3 regions of the Paenibacillus sp. JT22N15 genome follow, and region 3 is predicted to be linked to each of the others. Evidence: riboswitches for the same ligand, from Rfam matches in the RefSeq annotation. Region 3 holds a riboswitch; each other region holds the start of a gene.
What was found. Region 3 has a riboswitch for cyclic di-GMP ahead of AC50X8_RS29030 (glycoside hydrolase family 26 protein). Riboswitches for the same ligand answer to the same signal wherever they lie in the genome.
Positions count from the first base shown of each region.

Region 1: linked by a shared signal. The riboswitch ahead of AC50X8_RS08470 (condensation domain-containing protein) and the one ahead of AC50X8_RS29030 (glycoside hydrolase family 26 protein) in region 3 are both predicted to bind cyclic di-GMP.
Region 2: linked by a shared signal. The riboswitch ahead of AC50X8_RS17760 (methyl-accepting chemotaxis protein) and the one ahead of AC50X8_RS29030 (glycoside hydrolase family 26 protein) in region 3 are both predicted to bind cyclic di-GMP.

Region 1 is NZ_JBXENV010000003.1:540,444-543,718, reverse strand. Features, by position in the region: gene AC50X8_RS08485 (MFS transporter) at 1-600, shown strand, start outside; partial or broken gene AC50X8_RS08480 (aldo/keto reductase) at 617-960, shown strand; partial or broken gene AC50X8_RS08475 (transposase) at 1,011-1,148, opposite strand; cyclic di-GMP riboswitch class I at 1,501-1,588, shown strand; gene AC50X8_RS08470 (condensation domain-containing protein) at 1,787-2,449, shown strand; gene AC50X8_RS08465 (non-ribosomal peptide synthetase) at 2,511-3,275, shown strand, end outside.
Region 2 is NZ_JBXENV010000008.1:259,857-263,131, forward strand. Features, by position in the region: gene AC50X8_RS17740 (phytoene desaturase family protein) at 1-705, shown strand, start outside; tRNA gene AC50X8_RS17745 (tRNA-Pro) at 842-915, opposite strand; tRNA gene AC50X8_RS17750 (tRNA-Thr) at 925-1,000, opposite strand; gene AC50X8_RS17755 (YrzA family protein) at 1,115-1,324, opposite strand; cyclic di-GMP riboswitch class I at 1,489-1,572, shown strand; gene AC50X8_RS17760 (methyl-accepting chemotaxis protein) at 1,726-3,275, shown strand, end outside.
Region 3 is NZ_JBXENV010000020.1:34,557-37,831, forward strand. Features, by position in the region: gene AC50X8_RS29025 (glycosyltransferase) at 1-640, opposite strand, end outside; gene AC50X8_RS29030 (glycoside hydrolase family 26 protein) at 1,061-2,008, opposite strand; cyclic di-GMP riboswitch class I at 2,093-2,181, opposite strand; cyclic di-GMP riboswitch class I at 2,260-2,347, opposite strand; gene AC50X8_RS29035 (mannosyltransferase family protein) at 2,436-3,275, opposite strand, start outside.

The sequences.
Region 1 (3,275 bases), on a different contig from region 3:
GCAAAAATGCCCTTCCAGCCCAAAACGGGCGTAAGAAAAATAGAATTGTTCGAAAAATCCGTTTTGCCGATTGCGGCATCCGTCTTTTTTCTGTTTATCGCGTATGGGGGCATTACAACATTTGTTCCGCTGTTCGCTAAGTCGATTCAGGTCAATTCCGGCGCATTCTTTCTGGCCCTTACTGCATCACTGGCACTCAGCCGTCCCATTTCGGGAAAACTTTCGGATCGATACGGAGAGATTTCTGTTATCGTACCAGCCCTTGTCATTACGATTGGCGCCTTGATTGTGCTCAGCATGTCGACCGGCTTAGGCGGTGTGCTTGTTGCGGCGATTTTATATGGCATCGGGTTTGGCTCCGCGCAGCCGGCCCTTCAAGCGGCAACGATCCGTCTGGCCCATCCAGAGCGAATCGGAGTTGCCAACGCCTCGATATCGACTGCTAATGATCTTGGCATCGGGCTCGGTGCGATCGTGCTAGGCTGGGTTTCCCAGTATATGAGCTATCAGGCGTTATTCACGGTCAGCGCTTTGTCTGTTGCGATTTCCTTGCTGCTGTTCACTTTATTTGTGAAACGTTTGTTGAAAAATAATGAATAAATGGAGGAACAATCAAATGGAATATGTGAAACTCGGAAATACGGGCTTGGATGTATCCCGAATTTGTCTGGGCTGTATGGGCTTCGGAGTAGCCGTGCAAGGAGGGCTTCAATGGATTATTAATGAAGCAGACAGTCGTCCCGTTATTAAAAAAGCACTAGAGCTTGGTATCAATTTTTTTGATACAGCTAATGTATATTCAGCCGGATCAAGTGAGGCGGTTATTGGACCTGCTTTAAAGGAATATGCAAATCGGGATGAAATCGTGCTGGCTACTAAGGTGAATGGGCGCATGCAGGTCCAAACGGTGCCGGACTTTCTCGAAAGGCCATTATGAGCGAGATTGATAAAAGCCTGAAACTCTTCAGAAAGAACCTGTAACCTCACCTATTGTTGGTGCTACAAAAATATCGCATATTGAGGATGCTGCAGCTGCTCTTTCCATAAAGCTGACACCTGAAGAAATAGCCCAGAAAGATGATCTTGAAAAGAATAAGCGGATCAATGGCTGGACGCCCATTATCTTGTGAATACATATGCCGAACCTTTTAGACAATAAAGGAAAAATCGATACCACAGAAACGCGGTGATGCGTTAAACTGAATGCTTATAAAGATGGCTGTCGAGACCTTCTCGACAGCCTGATGCCGCCTAAATGGCGGCTTTTTTGTTTTAAAATTTTCATAGCGTTACGTATCAAGGAAGATAAATCTGCGCAGGATTATTTCGTTCTAGTCTATCCAAGTTTCGTCTCCTCCCATAGACTTTCATTCTCTTCATATTAATAGGACCCCTCTCCCAAAAACTTTTTGTCGAATGAAAATATAAAAAAATGTAAAAAACGTAACTATTTGATGAACGGATTGTTTATAGATTAGGAATGGAATAAAACAAACATAAAATGGATAAAGGCATACCTATGGAAACATAGGGACGCAAAGCCATGGCCTAAGGCATCAGACGATGCTACGGTTGACAGGTTGCTGGAAAATGGGAGCAGACTGTCCAAAATCCGGGCAGTTTTTTATTTATCAAAACAAGTTATTGGGGGTAATTTGATGAAACGTTTTTATTATCCATTAACACATGCGCAAAAACGAATTTGGTATACCGAGCAGTTTTACCCCGGAACGAGTATTGCCAATTTGAGCGGTTTTCTCAAGCTTAGATCGCATGAGGGAATGGATTGCAGCAGGAAGGGAACAAAACCGTTGTCCAGCAAAATGGCAAACCAGCCGATTCAGTAGTCAAGCTGGAGGTGATTATGCCGGTAGCTGTAGCTATTAACGTATCACGAACGGTAGGCTGGTTTACCTCCCAATATCCGGTTGTGCTCGACATGAGCTATACGGACGATTTAGCCTATCAAATAAAACGGGTGAAAGAAGATTTGCGCCATATTCCCAATAAGGGAATCGGTTATGGCCTGCTGCGATATTTGGCAGCTGATGAGCATAAAGCAGGGCTCACCTTCTCATTCAAACCGGAAATCAGCTTCAACTATTTGGGGCAATTCGACAGCGAGGTGCAAACAGACTTGCTTTCACCATCCGTATACGATATGGGCGCGCAAACAAGCCCGGAATCTGAAGCGCTGTATGCGCTCAGCTTAAGCGGTATGGTAAGAGGCGAACGCCTCGTTGTGTCTTGCGCCTACAATAAAAAGCAATATTTGCGAGCTACGATAGATCAGCTGATGGATCGCTTCCACCATCATTTGCTTGTATTAATTCAGCATTGTACAGCCAAGACAGACAGAGATTTCACACCTAGCGACTTTACGGCGAGCGAATTGCAGCTCGAAGAGGTCGGAGATATTTTTGACATGCTGGCAGAGAAGTTTGGCTAAGAGAATGAATTAGCGCGCAGTTTAACTTGCTGCGGAATGGATAGAAGGAGGCCAAGCACAGGTGAACGGGATTACTTTTCAGAAGGATCAAGTACAAGATATTTATTTTTTATCGCCTATGCAAGAGGGCATGCTGTTTCACACGCTTCTGCACCCCGGACAGAGCTATTATATGGAGCAACTGGCCATTTCGGTGAAAGGCTCATTTCGCAAAGATTTGCTGGAACAAAGCATGAACGTGTTGATGGATCGGTACGATATTTTTCGTACCGTATTCCTCCACGAGAAAATCAACCGGCCGGTTCAGGTTGTATTCAAGCAGCGAGCGTTCCATGTTCAGGAAATAGATTTATGTGATCAGCCCCAAGAAGAGCAGCAGCGACAGCTTGCTGCCTTCAAGCAGCAGGATAAAATGCTGGGATTTGATCTGTCCAAAGATATTTTAATGCGGACGACCGTTTTTAAGACAGGTGAGGACACGTATGAATGGATATGGAGCTATCACCACATTATGCTGGACGGCTGGTGCTTTGGCATTATTGTAAAGGAGCTGTTTCAGATATACAGCGCCTTGCTGAATCATAAGCCATACGAGCTGCCCGTCTCGAAACCATATAAGGAATATATCAACTGGCTTGGCAAGCAGGATAAGGAGGCTTCGCTTGTCTTTTGGTCGAGCTATTTAGCTGAATTTGAGGGGCAGGAGTCTTTCGCCGAGCAGCGCAGCAGACGCAGGGAGGAAGGTTATTCGTCAGGCGAGCTTCATTTTAAGCTTGGAGAGGAAGACAGTGAGGCTTTCTCTAGACTGGCAAGAGAGCATCAGGTT
Region 2 (3,275 bases), on a different contig from region 3:
GGAGTAGAGACGGAATGCGGTTTTGTGCCAGCCGATCTGGTGCTCGCGAACGGAGATGTGCTGTCCGTATGCCGCGATTTGCTCGGCGAGCAGCTGCGGCCTGCCATGACGAATCGCCATATTTCAACTTACGAGCCTTCTCTGTCCGGCTTTGTCACTCTTGCAGGCATACGCAGACGTTACGATAAGCTGCTGCATCATACTGTATTTTATCCGGAAAGGTATGGGGAGGAATTTTCGGCGATTTTCGCGCGCCGCGAGGCTCCTGCCGATCCTGCGATTTATGTATGCTGTTCCGCCTATATGGAACAGGAACTGGCGCCGGAAGGAGGCAGCAACCTGTTTATTTTGGCGAATGCCCCGTATACGTCGGACGCTTGGAGCTGGGAGCGGGAGGCGGAGCGCTATCAGGGCCGTCTGTTGAAGCAGCTGGCTGCCTATGGCTTGGAGGGACTGGATCGGGAAGCAGAGCAGCTTGCTTTGTATACACCGGAGGATTTGGAGCGGGATACGTCGGCATTTCGCGGCGCCATCTATGGCATTTCCTCGAATTCAGCAAAGCAGACGTTTTTGCGGCCGTCCAATCGTGCGGATTTGCGCGGACTATGGTTTGCGGGCGGAACGACCCATCCCGGCGGGGGAACGCCGATGGTTGCCATGTCAGGGCTGCTCACCGCAGAGGCGATGATTCGGCAGCATCATTAATGAATCTATTGGGGCAAAAGAAAAGCCGCGCTTAGCGGGGGCAGCAAAACTTCCAGCTAAGCGCGGTTTATTTTTAATGAAAAAAATAAAAAACCCTTCTAAGTTAGAGGGCCTGCTTGAAACAACTTATAAAATATCGGGACGACACGATTTGAACATGCGACCCCCTGGTCCCAAACCAGGTGCTCTACCAAGCTGAGCTACGTCCCGGGAAAAAAATGGTGCCGTCGAGAGGACTTGAACCCCCAACCTACTGATTACAAGTCAGTTGCTCTACCAATTGAGCTACAACGGCGCGGTTATGTATCGGACACAAGATGTATTATGCCACAGAACTTTAGGAGGATGCAATACCTTTTTTAAATTTTTTTGAAAAAAATTCGGGCAGCGTTCAAATGCCCGAATTGGCCTATTTTTTAACTTTAAAATGAACGACTGCGCTGTACAGCATTTTCCCGCGATCGGGATGAAACACCGCATGATGACTAATCGCATGAACTTGTAATAGCAGTGCTTTATTCGCTTCAATTTGCTGGTCAATGTGCTTTTCGAGCGTACGTAAGTCAAAAGCCTCAAAAAATTCGATTTTATCCTCAATTAAATCTAGTCGAAAATCCATCTTGTCCCCCCTAAAATCTCATTAATAGCTAGCATTCGCTAATATTATAACGTTGTTAGGCACTAGTTTCAAAGTATCATGTCAGATAATCTCGCTTTTTATAATTTACAAAAAGGTTTTCCTAAATTATACTTTAAAAGTGTCGAAATAAATAGAAAATTACATACTGAAAAAGGCAAACTTATTGAAAGATAGGGGCGCAAAGTTATGGGCCTAAGGTATTGAACTATGGCAGCCAAACCACCGGTACAGGACTATAGGCTGATTCAGCTGTTCAATTCGTCGCGGTGATTGGATAGCTTTTGTTTTTTCAGTGTAATAGGAGAGATGGAGAGAAAATGATGATTAACCGATTGAGAGAGGCAAAATGGTTAAAATGGACATCAAGGATTTCTGATTTCTTGAAGAAACAAAAGGTTACAACGAAGCTGTTGTTTATCACTTCATTAATCACCTTGTTCAACGTCGTCGCTGGCGGGTGGATTTTTATGCAAAATGCTTCGGTTAGAAGTGCAGTGAAAGCTTCAAATGAGCTTCAGGAGGCCAAAAAAGAATATCAAGGGATATCGGATTCGATGCTGCGCACGCTGCTTTCGATGATTGATGCCGTAGAAAACGGCAGCACCGGCGACGATGGAATCAACTTGGCACTTAAGTCGATGCCCGAGCGGGTAGAAAAATTGAAGGTTACACTAGCGTACCTGGATGAAAAATATCCTCACGGGGATAACGGCACCGCCTATTCGAACCAAGGCAATGTGTTTGGCCTTGCACTGGAGCAGCTTAATAAAGAAAACGGCAATCACAGCCTGCTAACCATTGAAGACCGCTCCGCCAAGGTCAAACAGCTTGTCAGTACATATACGATTGTTCTCAGCTTTGCGAATGAAACGGTAGAAAATTGGCTCGAAGTGGATACGGTCGCTACACAGGAGACATTAAATAAAAGTATTGCAGCTGCCAATACGATTATTATCATCAATATTGTTTTGCTGGCAGTACTGCCGTTCCTCATGTCGTATTCGTTAAGCCGGAATGTAAAAAAAGGCATCGTTGGTTTAATGAAGCGTATTACCGCTTATCAAAATAACGATTTCACCTATGATGAGAAGCTGGATCGCCAAGATGAATTTGGTCAAATTGACCGCTCGCTGGCGCAAATGGGAAGTGAGCTTCGTGACACCCTTCGTTCGACTATGGATGTAAGCACGGTTGTTCTGCAAGCCTCGCGCAATATGGGCGATATGATTGTTCGCAATCAGAACGCTTCCGAGCAGGTGAAGGAAGAGATTGGCAACGGCAAAACGATTTTGATGACCCAGTATGATGATGCAACTTCGATCTCGGCCGTAACGGAGCAAATATCGGCAAGCTCGCAGCAAATTGCGGCTTCAACCGAATATATTAATCGCGACATGAAAGAAATGAGAGAGTCATCGCGTATAGGCTCCACCGATATGAAGGGCGTTGTGCAGATGGTGAATCAGACGGTGCAGCAATTTGCCCGAGTTACCGAGTCCTTCGACCGAATCAATGAGCGCTACAATAATGTAACGAAGTTTTTGGGCGGCATTCAGGATTTGAACACACAGACGAATTTATTGTCGCTGAATGCTTCGATTGAATCGGCGCGTGCAGGCGAGCATGGCAGAGGCTTTGCTGTAGTAGCGGAGGAAATTCGCAAGCTGTCGAGCCAGACCGATATCATTTCCAAAGATATTACGAAGGAGCTTAAGCTTATTCAGAACGATTTTGCCGACAGCAGCCAAAGCTTGAGCAGCTTCTCGGAAGTGATAGAAACGACGAAGCAGGCATCGGTGACGGCTAGCGAAATGTTTAATGGTCTGGAAAATCAAAGCAGCGTATTGTCCGAGCAAATGGGCGAAATTTCTGTCGGCATTGATGAAATTACAAAAGGCATTACCGATATTGTTGGCTCAGTAGACAAGCT
Region 3 (3,275 bases):
CGTTAAAACGGTCTCTTCCAGATTGAATAAGCCGCATAAACATATCTTGCTCGTTCGGAATGTTGCGCCCTTGGTAATAGTTGTATTGGAAAATATCTTCGTTGTAAAAAACTTGGGGCGTTTGTACGTAAGCAAGCTTCTCATTCTCTGCAAAAAATCCTACCGTTCGCTGTAAAAAATCCGGTTTGGGCATCATATCGGCATCTAAAGTAAGGAGCAAATCGCCCTTCATCTTCGTCAGCGCATGATTCAAATTACCCGCTTTAGCATGTTCATTTCCGGGACGATCGAGATAATGAACGCCTAAACCTTCGGCTAATTCTCTCATTTCCGCTCGCTTTCCATCATCACACACCCAAATGTTTAACAGATTTTCCGGATAATTCAAGTTTTTACAAGCAAGTATGGTTTTTCTAACCAAGGATGGCGGTTCATTGTAGGTAGCGATCGTAACATCCACAGAATAAAGGTTGTCAGGTAATGGCGCAGGCTTTCTTTCAGTGGGTTTTAGCAGAAGAATGTGGAATAAAACGGATTGAAAAATAGAAATGATTTCAAAAAATAGTAACAACGATCCAAAAATTAATGACCAGCCAGATGGGAGTGTTTGTACAAGTCTCCATACTAGATACACGATCATGATAGCAATGGATAGCGTTGTTAATATGTACCTAGCTTTTGTTTTCAAATAACCCCAATCCTTTGCGCTCTATTTATTCGCCATAATTCCATTCCTTTTCTGACTAATCTACAACATGGATTGACTATACTGTCTAATTTCGCTGTCGATATTTGTTAAATCGGCCGGAAATATGATATTTTTGGCGGCTAAGGCTCAAATTCAAAGTTATCTTATCACAATCCTTGCCCCTTTAAAAGTTAATTTTTCTTCTTAACATTGTAATCTTATTGGCAAAAGTGTAGAAAAAAAGCGAAAAAACTCTAATTTTACGCGGTTTACGCGAAATTAGAGTTTTCTCAGAATACCTATTTAGTATTATATCAGCCAGTGTTTGATAGAGTTGAGACCAGGACTTGACGACTAGCCCCGTCTAATCTTTTAAAGCGTTTTTTGCAGCGTTTGGTAAGCGCTCAGGCTATCAGCCGACGAATCGATATGCCAGTCCAGCTCTTTGTTCTCGTTGAACCAGATCAAGCCTTTAATTTGGCTGTACGCTGGCGATTGCACTTGATTCATCGCATCAATAACCCATTCGTTTTTGCTGCCGCCGCTTTCTGTTGTGCCAGTTTCAGCGATAATGATCGGCTTGCTCGAAATGCTTGTCAGCGCTTGGTACGAAGCGTAGAATACGTCGTTAAAGCTTCTCCACGAGCTCCACGATTCTTTCGTTCCAAAGTTGTAGCCATCGATCGAAAGCAGGTCTACGTAAGCATCGCCTGGGTACATAGCTGTAAACGATGCGTTTTTGCCAACATTTTCAGCGTTTACGTTGTACATGAATTTCACATTCGTTGCGCCTTGCTCTCTGAAAATCGTAACGACACGTTGGAATGCCGCTTTGTAAGTCTCGTTTGTGTTAACTGTGCTGTCGCCAACGCCCCAGCCGTACCAGTTGCCATTGCCTTCGTGGAAAATGCGAAGCCAAATTTCAGGGTTTTTGTTAGCTGCTTGCCAGTTAACCAGTTGTTTTGCCGTTTGTTTCAGGTAAGCGTCTACTACGCCTCTATTAATATCAGCAGTCGAATATTCTTTGTAATTTTTATTTTTAAACTCAAGGGTAAGTAGGTTAATCGAACCATTATTATTTACATAGTCCATAAAGCCCTTCCATTCATTAATCCCTTGGTTCGAGTTGACAAAAGTATGTACAACATCTTGGTGTCCACCGATTAGTTGCTCGTAGGCAGCGATGTTGTTCAAGCTTTGGTTCGGCCAAGTGCCGATCCATGCTCCGTTGTAAAAGTTGGTTTGCGCGCTAGCAGGGAGTGCCCAGAGTAATGTCGAAGCGAGCATAAGGAGTGTAAGAGCGAATTTTGTAGTTTTCATAGTAAGTTCCTCCCCCGAGCGAATGATGGTCGTGGTCCGAAGAACACGCCGCACCTTCATCAGGCAAAGGAGGCTATGTCGGGCTTCGGCAGCTGGCGAGCATATCCTGTTTAAGGATGAAGCCCCTATAGCTTTGCGCACATCAGGTTTCCCTGAGTTTGCCTTTTCGTGTAAGCAATAAAAAAAAGATAGTCCCTGCTCCCGAAAGAACAAAGTCTACCTTGATTAATAAAGGAAGAATCGATGTTGAATTCGGTAGCTGGCGAGCATATTCCGTTAGGAATGAAGCCCCTGTAGCTTTGCGCACATCAGGTTTCCCTGAGTTTGCCTTTTCGTTAAACGATCTAGGTATAAAGTACGAGCTAAAGTAATATGGTGCTATTGTACACCTTAAGCGCAAATTTCGTCAATTTATTTTTTCATAAATTTATACAACGAAAAAATATCCATTAAAGTAGCAAATCGCATACACAATATGAAGCAGGAAAAACATCATGAAATAAAACATTTGCAGCGCCTTATTATTTTTCAGCACATCCGCAAAATAAATGTAGAAGGGGAACGCAACCATGACATAACGTGGAATGCTCTGCAAAAATTCGGCGCTGGCGAACGGAATGAGCATAAGCAGCAATCCATAGGCAAAAAACAGCCATTCATGAGCATTACGGCGAATATCTTTCCAGCGCATAATAAGAAAGGCAGCAAAAATGACGAGGACGGCATTCGCGATAATAAAGGCAAGCAGGCCATTTTCCCAGCCGCCATTTCCTGAGAAATAAGGCTTTTGGATAAAATGAATATAGTTCGAGAACGGAGCAACCGTCTTGCGATACCAGTTGATGCTTTGCTCGGTAATCGGAGCCAGCAAATCGCCAGTAAGCCATTTCATGTACAACAGATAACCGGCTAGCGGCAGCGCCGAAATGATTGCATAGCCTAAATACTTCGTGTCCTTCCACTTGAAACGGTACAGCCTGTGTTCGATCAACAGCGTACCCACAACGAAAAACAAGTTGACGAAGCCCAAATTGCGCGTCACAGCGGACAAGCCCCCGAACAGAAACGCGAGAAAATATCGTTTTTGCATCGCATAATAGACGGTCATTAGCGACAGCATGAGGAACAGGCTCTCTGTATAAGGCACGGCATAGAAGATGGCGGTCGGAAAAATGAGCAGCAGCAGCACCGCGACTTGGGCGTGCTCCTGTTTCAGTCCTCTTTTTAAACAAATGCCATAAAAATAAAAAAGTGATACGAGCAAAAA